Regions from separate parts of the Streptomyces sp. AHU1 genome, predicted to be linked through region 2. Evidence: predicted binding sites of a transcription regulator. Region 2 holds the regulator's gene; the other holds the start of a gene.
What was found. Region 2 encodes HspR, which represses chaperone genes until heat shock. Its sites were predicted from a motif close to TTGAGNNNNNNNNNCTCAA; they were not measured.
Positions count from the first base shown of each region.

Region 1: the regulator HspR is predicted to act here: its motif matches at 3,329-3,347, upstream of lon (endopeptidase La).

Region 1 is NZ_CP174283.1:5,952,085-5,958,089, reverse strand. Features, by position in the region: gene ACICHK_RS26710 (lysozyme) at 1-755, shown strand, start outside; gene lon (endopeptidase La) at 892-3,306, opposite strand; gene ACICHK_RS26700 (hypothetical protein) at 3,518-3,796, shown strand; gene ACICHK_RS26695 (spermidine synthase) at 4,270-4,947, shown strand; gene ACICHK_RS26690 (response regulator transcription factor) at 5,061-5,798, shown strand; gene ACICHK_RS26685 (HAMP domain-containing sensor histidine kinase) at 5,862-6,005, shown strand, end outside.
Region 2 is NZ_CP174283.1:4,766,711-4,772,715, forward strand. Features, by position in the region: gene dnaJ (molecular chaperone DnaJ) at 1-1,146, shown strand, start outside; gene ACICHK_RS21330 (heat shock protein transcriptional repressor HspR) at 1,154-1,606, shown strand; gene ACICHK_RS21335 (PA14 domain-containing protein) at 1,672-4,089, opposite strand; gene ACICHK_RS21340 (substrate-binding domain-containing protein) at 4,370-5,494, shown strand; partial or broken gene ACICHK_RS21345 (M15 family metallopeptidase) at 5,720-6,005, shown strand, end outside.

The sequences.
Region 1 (6,005 bases), 1.2 Mb from region 2:
CCGCCTTCTCCCTCCTCCCCGCCCTCCCCTCCTCCGCGGCCGACACCCCCGCCCGGGGCTCCGCCCGGATGGGCATGGGGGTCGCCGCCCACGACGGCCAGGGCGGGACGCCGTCCACCGGTGACGCCACCCAGACCGAAGGCGTGGACGTCGCCGGCTACCAGGGCAACGTCGCCTGGTCGACGCTGTGGAACAGCGGGGTCAGATGGGCCTACACCAAGGCGAGCGAGGGGACGTACTACACGAACCCGTACTTCGCCCAGCAGTACAACGGCGCCTACAACATCGGCATGATCCGCGGGTCGTACCACTTCGCCACCCCGGACACCACGACCGGCGCCACCCAGGCCAACTACTTCGTCGACCACGGCGGCGGCTGGTCCGGCGACGGCAGAACGCTGCCCGGCACGCTCGACATCGAGTGGAACCCGTACGGGGCCGCCTGCTACGGCAAGACGCAGAGCGCGATGGTCAGCTGGATCGGCAGCTTCCTCAACCAGTACAGGGCCAGGACCGGCCGTGACGCGGTGATCTACACGGCCGCGAGCTGGTGGACGCAGTGCACCGGCAACTACGGCGGCTTCGCCTCGTCCAACCCCCTGTGGATCGCGCGCTACGCCTCCGACCCGGGGACGCTGCCGGCGGGCTGGGGCTACTACACGATGTGGCAGTACACGTCGTCGGGACCGACGGTCGGGGACCACGACAAGTTCAACGGAGCGCTCGACCGGGTGAAGGCGCTGGCCAACGGCTGAGGGCCGAACGGCCCCGGCCGGAACGGCGGAGGCGCTCCGCGCACGGCACGGCGAAGGCCCGGGCCTCCCTCACGGGACCCGGGCCTTCCCCTCCGGTGGCGTCCTCCCCCAGTGCTCAACGCCTGGGAGGTGCCCCCTACGCCGCCACCGGGACCTCCGGCACCGCGCCGTTCGTCGCCGGCGCCAGCGCCAGCTCCAGGACCTGGCGGACGTCCGTGACGGTGTGGACGTCGAGCTTCTCCAGGACCTCGGCCGGGAGGTCGTCCAGATCCGCCTCGTTGCGCTTGGGGATGATCACGGTCGTGACACCCGCCCGGTGCGCGGCGAGCAGCTTCTGCTTCACCCCGCCGATCGGCAGGACGCGGCCGGTCAGCGAGACCTCACCGGTCATGGCCACGTCCGTGCGGACCAGCCGGCCGGACAGCAGCGACGCCAGGGCGGTCGTCATCGTGACGCCCGCGCTCGGTCCGTCCTTGGGGACCGAGCCCGCCGGGAAGTGGATGTGCGCGCCCCGGTCCTTCAGGTCGCCGACGGGGAGTTCGAGCTCCGCGCCGTGCGAGCGCAGGAAGGAGAGCGCGATCTGCGCCGACTCCTTCATCACGTCGCCGAGCTGGCCGGTGAGGGTCAGACCGGCCGCGCCCGTCTCCGGGTCGGCCAGCGACGCCTCCACGTAGAGGACGTCCCCGCCCGCGCCGGTGACCGCGAGCCCGGTGGCGACACCGGGCACCGCCGTGCGGCGCTCGGCCGGGTCCTGCGCCGACTCGGGCACGTGGTGCGGGCGCCCGATGAGACCGCGCAGGTCGGCGTCGGTCACCGTGAACGGCAGCTCCCGGTCGCCCAGTTCGTGCTGGGCCGCGACCTTGCGCAGCAGCCGGGCGATGCCCCGCTCCAGGTTCCGCACGCCCGCTTCCCGGGTGTACTCCCCGGCGAGCTTGCGCAGCGCGCTCTCGTCGAGGACGACCTCGTCCTTCTCCAGACCGGCCCGCTCCAGCTGGCGCGGCAGCAGGTGGTCCCGGGCGATGACGACCTTCTCGTCCTCGGTGTAGCCGTCGAGGCGGACCAGCTCCATCCGGTCGAGCAGGGCCTCGGGGATGGCTTCGAGGACGTTGGCCGTGGCCAGGAACACCACGTCGGAGAGGTCGAGTTCGACCTCCAGGTAGTGGTCGCGGAAGGTGTGGTTCTGCGCCGGGTCGAGGACTTCGAGCAGCGCCGCCGCCGGGTCGCCCCGGAAGTCGGAGCCGACCTTGTCGATCTCGTCGAGCAGGACCACCGGGTTCATCGACCCGGCCTCCTTGATCGCGCGCACGATCCGGCCGGGCAGCGCGCCGACGTACGTACGGCGGTGTCCGCGGATCTCGGCCTCGTCCCGGACGCCGCCGAGGGCGACGCGGACGAACTTGCGGCCCATGGCGTGCGCGACGGACTCGCCCAGCGAGGTCTTTCCGACGCCGGGCGGGCCGACGAGCGCGAGCACGGCACCGCCGCGGCGGCCGCCGACGACCCCGAGGCCCCGGTCGGAGCGCCGCTTGCGCACGGCCAGGTACTCGGTGATGCGCTCCTTCACGTCCTCCAGACCGGCGTGCTCGGCGTCGAGCACGGCCCGGGCGCCCCTGATGTCGTACGCGTCCTCGGTCCGTTCGTTCCACGGCAGTTCCAGGACGGTGTCGAGCCAGGTCCGGATCCAGCCGCCCTCGGGCGACTGGTCACTGGACCGCTCCAGCTTCTCGACCTCCTTGAGGGCGGCCTCGCGGACGTTCTCGGGGAGGTCGGCGGCCTCGACGCGGGCGCGGTAGTCGTCGGACTCGTCCTCGCCGCCCTCTCCCTTGAGGTCGCGCAGTTCCTTGCGCACGGCTTCCAGCTGGCGCCGCAGCAGGAACTCGCGCTGCTGCTTGTCGACGCCCTCCTGGACGTCCTTGGCGATGGACTCGGCGACGTCCTGCTCGGCGAGGTGCTCGCGGAGCTGCTCGGTGGCGAGCTTGAGCCGGGCCACCGGGTCGGCGGTCTCCAGCAGTTCGACCTTCTGCGCCACGGAGAGGAAGGGTGAGTAACCGGAATTGTCGGCGAGGGCGGAGACGTCGTCGATCTGCTGCACCCGGTCCACGACCTGCCAGGCGGCGCGCTTGCGCAGCCAGCTGGTGGCCAGGGCCTTGTACTCCTTCACCAGGTCGGCGACCCGGCCGGGCAGCGGGTCGGGCACGGTCTCCTCGACCCGGGTGCCCTCGACCCACAGTGCGGCACCGGGACCCGTGGTCCCCGCGCCCACCTTCACGCGTCCACGTCCCCTGATCAGCGCACCCGGGTCGCCGTCGGCCAGCCGGCCGACCTGCTCGACGGTGCCGAGCACGCCGGTGCTCGCGTAGGTCCCGTCGATGCGTGGCACCAGGAGTACCTGGGGCTTTCCGGGCGTTGAACGGGCGGCGGCCTGGGCTGCCTCCACCGCGGCGCGCACATCGGTGTCGTTCAGGTCCAGCGGAACCACCATTCCGGGCAGCACTACCTCGTCGTCGAGCGGCAGCACGGGCAAGGTGAGTGATGCGGACGTCGAAGCCATGATCTCCCCTTCGGCATTCAAGTTGAGCTATGCCGACTCAATGCTCGGGAGTCCCGCAATGTTCCCCGACGGCCGTTCGCTGTGAGCGATCATCCGCGGCATCCGCGCGGGCGTGCCGTCCGGCCCCGCGAGCCGTCACCGGGGACACCGGTGGCCCGGGACGCAGGGCGCTCGGGATGCAGGTGGCCACCAGCGGCCGGATGGTGGAGTCATGAACCACCACCTCGCCCAGCACAAGCTCGACATCGACACCCGGCTCGTCACGACCGGCGCCGCGCTCACCGTGGCCGGAACCCTGGTGGCGTGCACCGGCATGGCCATCGCGGCCGCCGCCGTGTTCGCCGCGGGCCGGCGCATGGTCCGGACCATGGACGTGCCGCCGTCCCAGCAGGCGGTCCAGCAGTGGCGGCGCGCCAAGGAGGCCTCCATGGCAGGCCTGCAGGCGTGGCAGTCCGCGTCCGAGACCCACAACGGCTCGCACACCCACTAAACCTCGGGGCGAAGGGCGGACTCCGCCCGCGCCCTCCGGCGGGTCCGGGACCAGCCGCACGGCCGGTCCCGGCGGGATCACCCGCGCGAACACACCGGGTGCGCTCGCGTCATGCGGGCATGCCCCCGGGTACCTCGACGCCCGGACGGCTCGACCGGGTCGCGTCCGGTCCCGCGCCCCCTCGGGAAAGCCGGCCGCTCCTCATGGGACCCATAAGAAAGGAGGAACGGAAGAGAATAAGGAGAAGGAGGGGAAGAAGGGGAGAGGAGTGGAGACTCCGGGGCGCGTCCGGGACCCCGGCCGACCATCGCGTCAACCTCGCGCGTTCCGCCGTCACCCCCAGGGCCCGCCGTCACCCCGGGGACCACAGGCCCCCGCCTGACCGCGCCCCGCGCCGCCGAAGACCCCGGCCACGGGCCCCTCCGCCGGCAATTCCCGCGATCCGTACGGGTGGAAGTGCCAGGATGACGGCCATGACTGCCTCGTACGACACCCCCGAGGTCATCGACCGCCGCCAGGGCCCGTACGGCGAGGTCGTGCTGCGGCGCCACGGCGCGTTGCTGCAGATCATCGCCAACGGGTGCTTCCTGATGGACACCTCCGACGGGCGTTCCGAGCGGCTGCTCATGGACGCGGCCCACGACGCCCTCGACGGGCGCCCGGAGCCGGACGTGCTGATCGGCGGACTCGGCGTCGGGTTCTCGCTGGCGCACGCCGCCGCCGACCACCGCTGGGGACGCATCACGGTCGTCGAGCGCGAACGGGCGATCATCGACTGGCACCGGAACGGCCCTCTCGCCGCGCTCTCGGCCCGGGCACTCGCCGACCCGCGCACCGAGATCGTCGAGAGGGACCTCGTCGAATACGTCAATGAGATCTCCGACACGTTCGACGCCCTGTGCCTCGACATCGACAACGGACCCGGCTGGACGGTCACCGAAGGCAACGCGGGGCTGTACGGGAAGTCCGGACTGGCAAGCTGCGCAAGGGCGTTGAGGCCGGGCGGCGTCCTCGCCGTGTGGTCGGCGCAGCCCTCTCCGGAATTTGAAGGAACCTTGCGCAATGCCGGATTCGTGAAGGTACGTACCGAAGTGATCCCCGTTGCCCGGGGCGTTCCCGACGTGGTGCACCTCGCGGTAAGACCTGGATAGCCGCGGCGCACCGACTGCCCGTACCCTGCTTGCCTGGCGCGGATCATTGAGGCGTCAAGCGCAGTCATGGGATCACCCCACGGATTCCGGAAAGCACACTTCAGGGGCGGGCGATGGAGCAGACACAGACCTCCCAGAACAGCACTGCGGCGACCCCGGGCGCTCAGCGCCGGGTTCTGGTCGTCGAGGACGACCCCACGATCGTCGACGCCATCGCGGCCCGTCTGCGAGCCGAGGGGTTCCTCGTGCAAACCGCGGGCGACGGCCCGGCCGCCGTCGACACCGCAGAGGCATGGCAGCCCGACCTGCTGATCCTCGACATCATGCTGCCCGGCTTCGACGGTCTGGAGGTCTGCCGTCGCGTGCAGGCCGCCCGCCCGGTGCCGGTGCTGATGCTCACCGCGCGCGACGACGAGACCGACATGCTGGTCGGGCTCGGGGTCGGCGCCGACGACTACATGACCAAGCCGTTCTCGATGCGCGAGCTGGCCGCCCGGGTGCACGTCCTGCTCCGCAGGGTCGAGCGCGCGGTGGTCGCGGCCTCCACCCCGCGCAGCGGCATCCTGCGGCTCGGCGAGCTGGAGATCGACCACGCGCAGCGCCGGGTGCGGGTCCGCAGCGAGGACGTGCACCTCACTCCGACCGAGTTCGACCTGCTCGTCTGCCTCGCGAACACCCCGCGTGCCGTACTCTCGCGCGAGCAGCTGCTCGCCGAGGTGTGGGACTGGGCGGACGCCTCCGGCACCCGGACGGTCGACAGCCACATCAAGGCGCTGCGCCGCAAGATCGGCGCCGAGCGGATCCGTACGGTTCACGGCGTCGGCTACGCACTGGAGACCCCGACTCCCTGAGCCGGGCCTGGGCAGGAGACGTCGGGACCCGTTCGACCGGGACCCGCGTGAGGGGCTGATGTGATGAGCGGACTCGGAGAGCGGGGACGCGGGCTCGGCGAGCGCGCGTCCGTGGAGCGCAGGAGTTCGGGCTGGGGCGAGGTGCGGCCCTTCTCGATCAAGACGAAGCTGGGCGCGCTGGTCGTCATCTCCGTGCTCATCACCACC
Region 2 (6,005 bases):
GTCCTCGGCGTCCCCAAGGACGCCACCGAGGCCGAGATCAAGAAGGCGTACCGGAAGCTCGCCCGCGAGTTCCATCCGGACGCCAACAAGGGCAATGCCAAGGCCGAGGAGCGCTTCAAGGAGATCTCCGAGGCGAACGACGTGCTCGGCGACGCCAAGAAGCGCAAGGAGTACGACGAGGCACGCGCCCTCTTCGGCAGCGGTGGCTTCCGGCCCGGTCCCGGCGCCGGCGGCAACTTCAACTTCGACCTGGGCGACCTCTTCGGAGGCGGTGCCCAGGGCCAGGGAGCGGGAGGAGCCGGCGGCTTCGGCGGCGGCATAGGTGACGTCTTCGGGGGCCTGTTCAACCGCGGCGGCGCCGGCACGGGCACGCGTACGCAGCCCCGGCGCGGCCAGGACATCGACACCGAGGTCACGCTCTCCTTCACGGAGGCGGTGGACGGCGCGACCGTTCCGCTGCGCATGACCTCGCAGGCGGCCTGCAAGGCCTGTTCGGGCACCGGCGACAAGAACGGCACACCGCGCGTGTGCCCGACCTGCGTCGGCACCGGCCAGGTGGCGCGGGGCTCGGGCGGCGGATTCTCGCTCACGGACCCGTGCCCGGACTGCAAGGGCCGCGGCCTGATCGCCGAGCACCCCTGCATGGAGTGCCAGGGCAGCGGCCGGGCCAAGTCGTCCCGCACGATGCAGGTCCGGATCCCCGCGGGGGTCAGCGACAACCAGCGGATCCGGCTGCGCGGCAAGGGCGCTCCCGGAGAGCGGGGAGGCCCGGCGGGGGACCTGTACGTCACGGTCCACGTCGACGCCCACCCGGTCTTCGGCCGCAAGGACGACAACCTCACCGTCACCGTGCCCGTCACCTTCTCGGAGGCGGCGCTGGGCGGCGAGGTGAAGGTGCCGACGCTGGGCGGCCCCCCGGTGACCCTGAAGCTGCCGCCGGGCACCCCCAACGGACGCACCATGCGCGCCCGGGGCAGGGGCGCGGTCCGCAAGGACGGCAGCCGGGGAGACCTCCTGGTCACCGTCGAGGTGGCGGTCCCCCAGGACCTGTCCGACAAGGCTCGTGACGCCCTGGAGGCGTATCGCGAGGCGACCGCGGGTGAGGACCCGCGGACGGAGCTGTTCCAGGCCGCGAAGGGAGCATGACGGAGCCATGGACACGACCGGTCGTCGACGCAACCCCTATGAACTGACCGAGGAGACCCCGGTCTACGTCATCTCGGTTGCGGCCCAGCTCTCCGGACTGCACCCGCAGACCCTGCGTCAGTACGACCGGCTCGGTCTGGTCTCTCCCGACCGCACGGCCGGCCGGGGCCGCCGCTACTCGGCCCGTGACATCGAACTGCTGCGCACCGTGCAGCAGTTGTCGCAGGACGAGGGCATCAACCTGGCCGGCATCAAGCGCATCATCGAGCTGGAGAACCAGGTGGCCGCGCTCCAGTCCCGCGTGGCGGAGCTGGAGTCGGCCCTCGACGGGGCCGCGGCCGCCATGCAGCAGCGCGAGGCCGCCGTGCACGCCTCCTACCGGCGTGACCTGGTCCCGTACCAGGAGGTCCAGCACACCAGCGCACTGGTGGTGTGGCGCCCCAAGCGGGCGGCCGAGTAGTCCATCACGCGAAGGGGCCCGGCGGTTCGTCCGAACCGCCGGGCCCCTTCGCGTTCGGGTCCGGGTCAGAGCCAGTCGTCCCAGATGCCGTAGGCCTGCTGCTTCACGACCTCCTCCTCGCCCGTCGGGTCGATGTAGACGGCGCGGTAGTAGTACAGCCCCAGCCGGTCCTCGTTCACGGTGGTGTCCATGTGGGTTTTCGGGGCGGTCACCTTGCCCGTGGCGAACGTGGTCCAGGTGCCGGCGGCCGCGTCCCACTTCTCCCAGCGGTAGTCCGTGTGGTCACCGCACGGCATGTCGTAGATGGTCTCGCCGCAGCGGACCACCAGCTCCGGGTACTGGTCCTCGCGGACGTCGGTCCCGGTCCAGCCCGGCGGGCGGGTGTCCGGCAGGGTGACGGAGACCTCGGCGGGGCGGTAGGCCTCCGGTCCGGCGTCCTCGTCCACCTGACCGTCCGAGGCAGCCACCTTGTAGACGTGGGTGGCGCCGTCGGGCACGGTGGGGCAGAGGATCTCGGTGGGAGCCAGGGAGGTGCTTCTCCAGCAGTTGCCCGCCCACCGCGTCCCGCCGGTCTCCGGGTCGGTGACCCCTTGCCAGACCTTGTACTTGGTGATGTCGTCGTCGGCGGGCGGTGTCCACGTCAGGCGGACGCCGAGCGGGAGCTGCTCCGCCGTCAGGTTCTCCACGGGAGCGGGGCGTTCGGTGTCCGGTGTGGTGGCCGTGGCGGCCGGGCCGGTCCGCGACTCGTGCCCGTAGGGGTCGATGGTGACGATCCGGTACTCGTACGTCGTCTCGGAGGCTCCGGAGACGTCCCAGCAGGTGCCGTGGACCACCTTGCGTCCCGCGTAGGACGGGGCACGGTCATCGGCCCACGACCAGTACGTCGACGGGGGCCGGAGCGTGTCGTCGAACATGATGTTCGGCTTGCAGAGCTCCACGGTGGTGCTCCGCCCGGTCGCCGGGTCGGTGCGGACGATCTTGTACGTGAGCAGCGGGCCCTCGTCGAAGGTCCACGGATCGGCGCTCGTCCACTCGATCATCACCCCCTCGCCGAACCGGTTCGCGGTGGTCTCGTACGCGGGGACGGCCTCGGGCCGGTCGGCCATCGTCAGGGTGGTCTCCGCCGGGGCGGCGGCGTTGCCCCTGGCGTCCACCGAGCGCACCGCGTACCGGTAGCCGTCGGCGACCGCGGCCAGCTGGCGCGGCACGATGTCGGTCCGCGTGGTGGTGCCGCCGCCGGGCAGGGCGTCGGACCAGCCGCCGCTCGACGGGTCGTACTGGAGGACCTGGTACGAGGAGGCGTCGGTGACCGGGGACCACGTCAGATGGGGAACACCCGACAGGTACTCGACGCGGACGCCGGAGACGGGTGCCGGCGGTGTCCGGTCGGACGTGGTGAACGTGGTGGCGGCCGAGTACGCGGACCAGTTCCCGGCGGCGTCGCGGGCCCTTCCCCGGTAGGTGACCTTGCTGCCGTCGGCCCGGTACCCGGTGTCGCAGATCGCGCCCTTGGTGCCGGAGTACACGGTGGTCCAGGTGCCGGTCGACGGGTTCAGCCGCTGCATCGAGTACAGCGCGATGTCGGCCGCGTTCGCCGCGGTGGTCACGAGCTCCGGTGCCGCGTAGGGCTGGTCGTCGGGGCAGACGTCCATCTCGACGAACGGCGCCGCGGGCGGGGTCCTGTCGACGGTGGTGACGCCCCGGTCGGCCGTCCCCGCCGACTCGTTGCCCGCCTTGTCGCGGGCACGGACCTCGTAGTAGTAGGTGGCGCCGGTCTCCGGGAGGGACGTGTCGGTGTACGAGGTGGCGGTCGTCGTGGTCCGCAGGGCCCACGCGGTGCTGCCCTTGAGGCGGCGGTAGACGCGGTATCCCGCGAGGTCCATCTCGGCGTTCCTGGACCAGGAGACCTTGGCCCTGCCGGTGGCGGTGTCGTACGACACCGCGGAACCCGCGGGAACAAGTGGCTTGATTCTGTCGGTACCGGGAGAAGTGACGGGTTTGTAGGCGAAAGTGACGTTCGCCTTGCCCGTCCAGTTGACGAAATCGACGCGCAGCGTGTGCTTTCCGGCGGGAATGGTCAGATTGACCGTTTTCGACTGGGTGGACGAGACGTTCTTCCACAGGTCGACCTTGCGCACCCCGTCCAGATAGACCCGTGTTCCGTCCTGGGTGGTGACGGGGAGGGTGAAGGGGCCGCCCGAGCCGAAGTCGCGGGTCACGGTCCAGCGGACGCCGAAGTTGTCGGCGGGCAGCCCGGCCGCGGGCGCGCCGGAGCCCCAGTTCTGGTCGATCGCGGAGTCGCAGTCCGTCCTCTTCGGTGTGCCCGAGAAGGTCGTGTTCGCATAGAACTGTCGCTTATAGACAGGCGATGTGCAGTTGGTCACTGCGGAGGCGGCCGTGTCGGCCGCTCCGAGCAGTCCGCCCGCGGTGGCCAGCACGAGGGCGGAGGCGATGGCGCCCCGCGTGCCGATGGCTCTGTGCATGTGTTCCTTCTGGTCCGCTCGATCGTCAACGGCGGTTAAAACCGTCGAGGGTCATGACTCCTGTGAACGGAAGTTGGTTGTACCTGTGAATGACAGAAGGTGAAGCTGAGGGGGTCGGTCGGTGGATGGGCGTACTCTTTTCCCGTCGCGTTCACTTGTGGAACACAAAGCGCCGTTGCCATCTCGTTAAGTGGTTACTCCTTGACGCTGAGGTGATCGCCGCGTTGGCTTTCAGCCACCTGGGTCGCAATGCCGCAACCTCGCCCGGAAGGCACCTGATGTGAAGACTCGTAACACCGGCCTCCGCCGTACCGCCATAGCCGTGGCGTCCTCCACCATGGCCGTCACCGTCACCGGTTGCGGCATGATCGGCATCGGAGGGGACGGCGCCTCGGCGAGCGCCACGAAGGGTGACGACATCAAGGTCGGCCTGCTCCTTCCGGAGAAGGAGAACACCCGTTACGAGAAGTTCGACTACCCGATCATCCGGGACCAGGTTCAGAAGCTCACCGACAAAAAGGGTGATGTCGTCTACCTGAACGCGGAGCAGGACGCCGCCAAGCAGCTCCGGCAGATGCGGCAGATGATCGACGACAAGATCGACGTCATCCTCGTGGACGCGGTGGACTCGGTGTCGATCGCCAAGGGTGTGCGCGAGGCCAAGGAGGCCGGTATCCCGGTCATCGCCTACGACCGGCTGGCGCAGGGTCCGATCGACGCGTACATCTCCTTCGACAACGAGCTGGTCGGCCAGGTCCAGGCCAAGGCCCTGATCGCCGCGCTGGGCACGGACTCGGCCTCGAAGAAGATCGTCATGATGAACGGTTCGTTGACCGACCCCAACGCCGCGGAGTTCAAGGCGGGCGCCAAGTCCGAGCTCGAGGGCAAGGTGATCATCTCCAGCGCCTACGACACCAAGGACTGGAAGCCGGAGAACGCCAGGGCCAACATGGAGAAGTCCATCCAGGACGTCGGGCTGAACAACATCGCCGGTGTCTACGCCGCCAACGACGGCATCGCGGGCGCGGTCATCGACGCCTTCAAGGCCGCGGGCGTCAGCAAGATCCCGCCGGTCACCGGCCAGGACTCCGAGCTGATCGCCGTGCAGCGGATCATCAAGGGCGACCAGTACATGAGCGTGTACAAGTCGTACCCGCAGGAGGCCAACGCCGCCGCCGAGATGGCGGTCGCCCGGGTCCAGGGCCGCTCGATCGAGTTCGACGCGCTCACCCGCGACAAGGTCGACAGCCCCACCAACAAGGACATCCCGTCCCAGCTCGTGCCCGTGGTGGACCTCACCAAGGAGAACATCGAGAAGACGGTCGTCCAGGACGGCATCTACCCCGTCAGCAAGATCTGCACGGCGCCCTACAAGTCGCTCTGCAACTCGCTCGGTATCAAGTAGGACGCTCGACGGGGCGCCCGGCAGGGCGCTCACCGTACCGTTTCGGGGCCAGGCGGTCCGCACGTCCTCGCCGTCGCGACGGGCGGCGAGAAAACTCCTTCCGGGGTGCCGGGCGGTCCGCCCGGCACCCCGGATGCCCCGGCCGGGCCCCACCCGGTCTCTCCGGGGCTTCTGGGGCCCCGAGGCCCTGGGGGCGTCGGCTCCGCGATGCGGCATGATCGCCCCATGTCCCGGATCGTGCTGATGTCCGACCCGAAGATCGCCGCGATACCCGTCGTGGACTGTGGCGAGCCGCTCCCCGACGTACGGACGGAGGAGCCCTTCCCCCTCGACGCCCGCAGACGGGACGACTCGGGGCCTACGCGCATCTACGCGAAGGGGTGCTGAACCGGCTCGTGGCGGCCGGGGAGCTGCTGCTCGACGGTGTACGGCTGCTGTTCGTCGAGGGCTACCGCCCGCCCTCGCTCCAGTGGCTCTACTACGACCGGTACGCTGCCGGACTGCGTGCGGA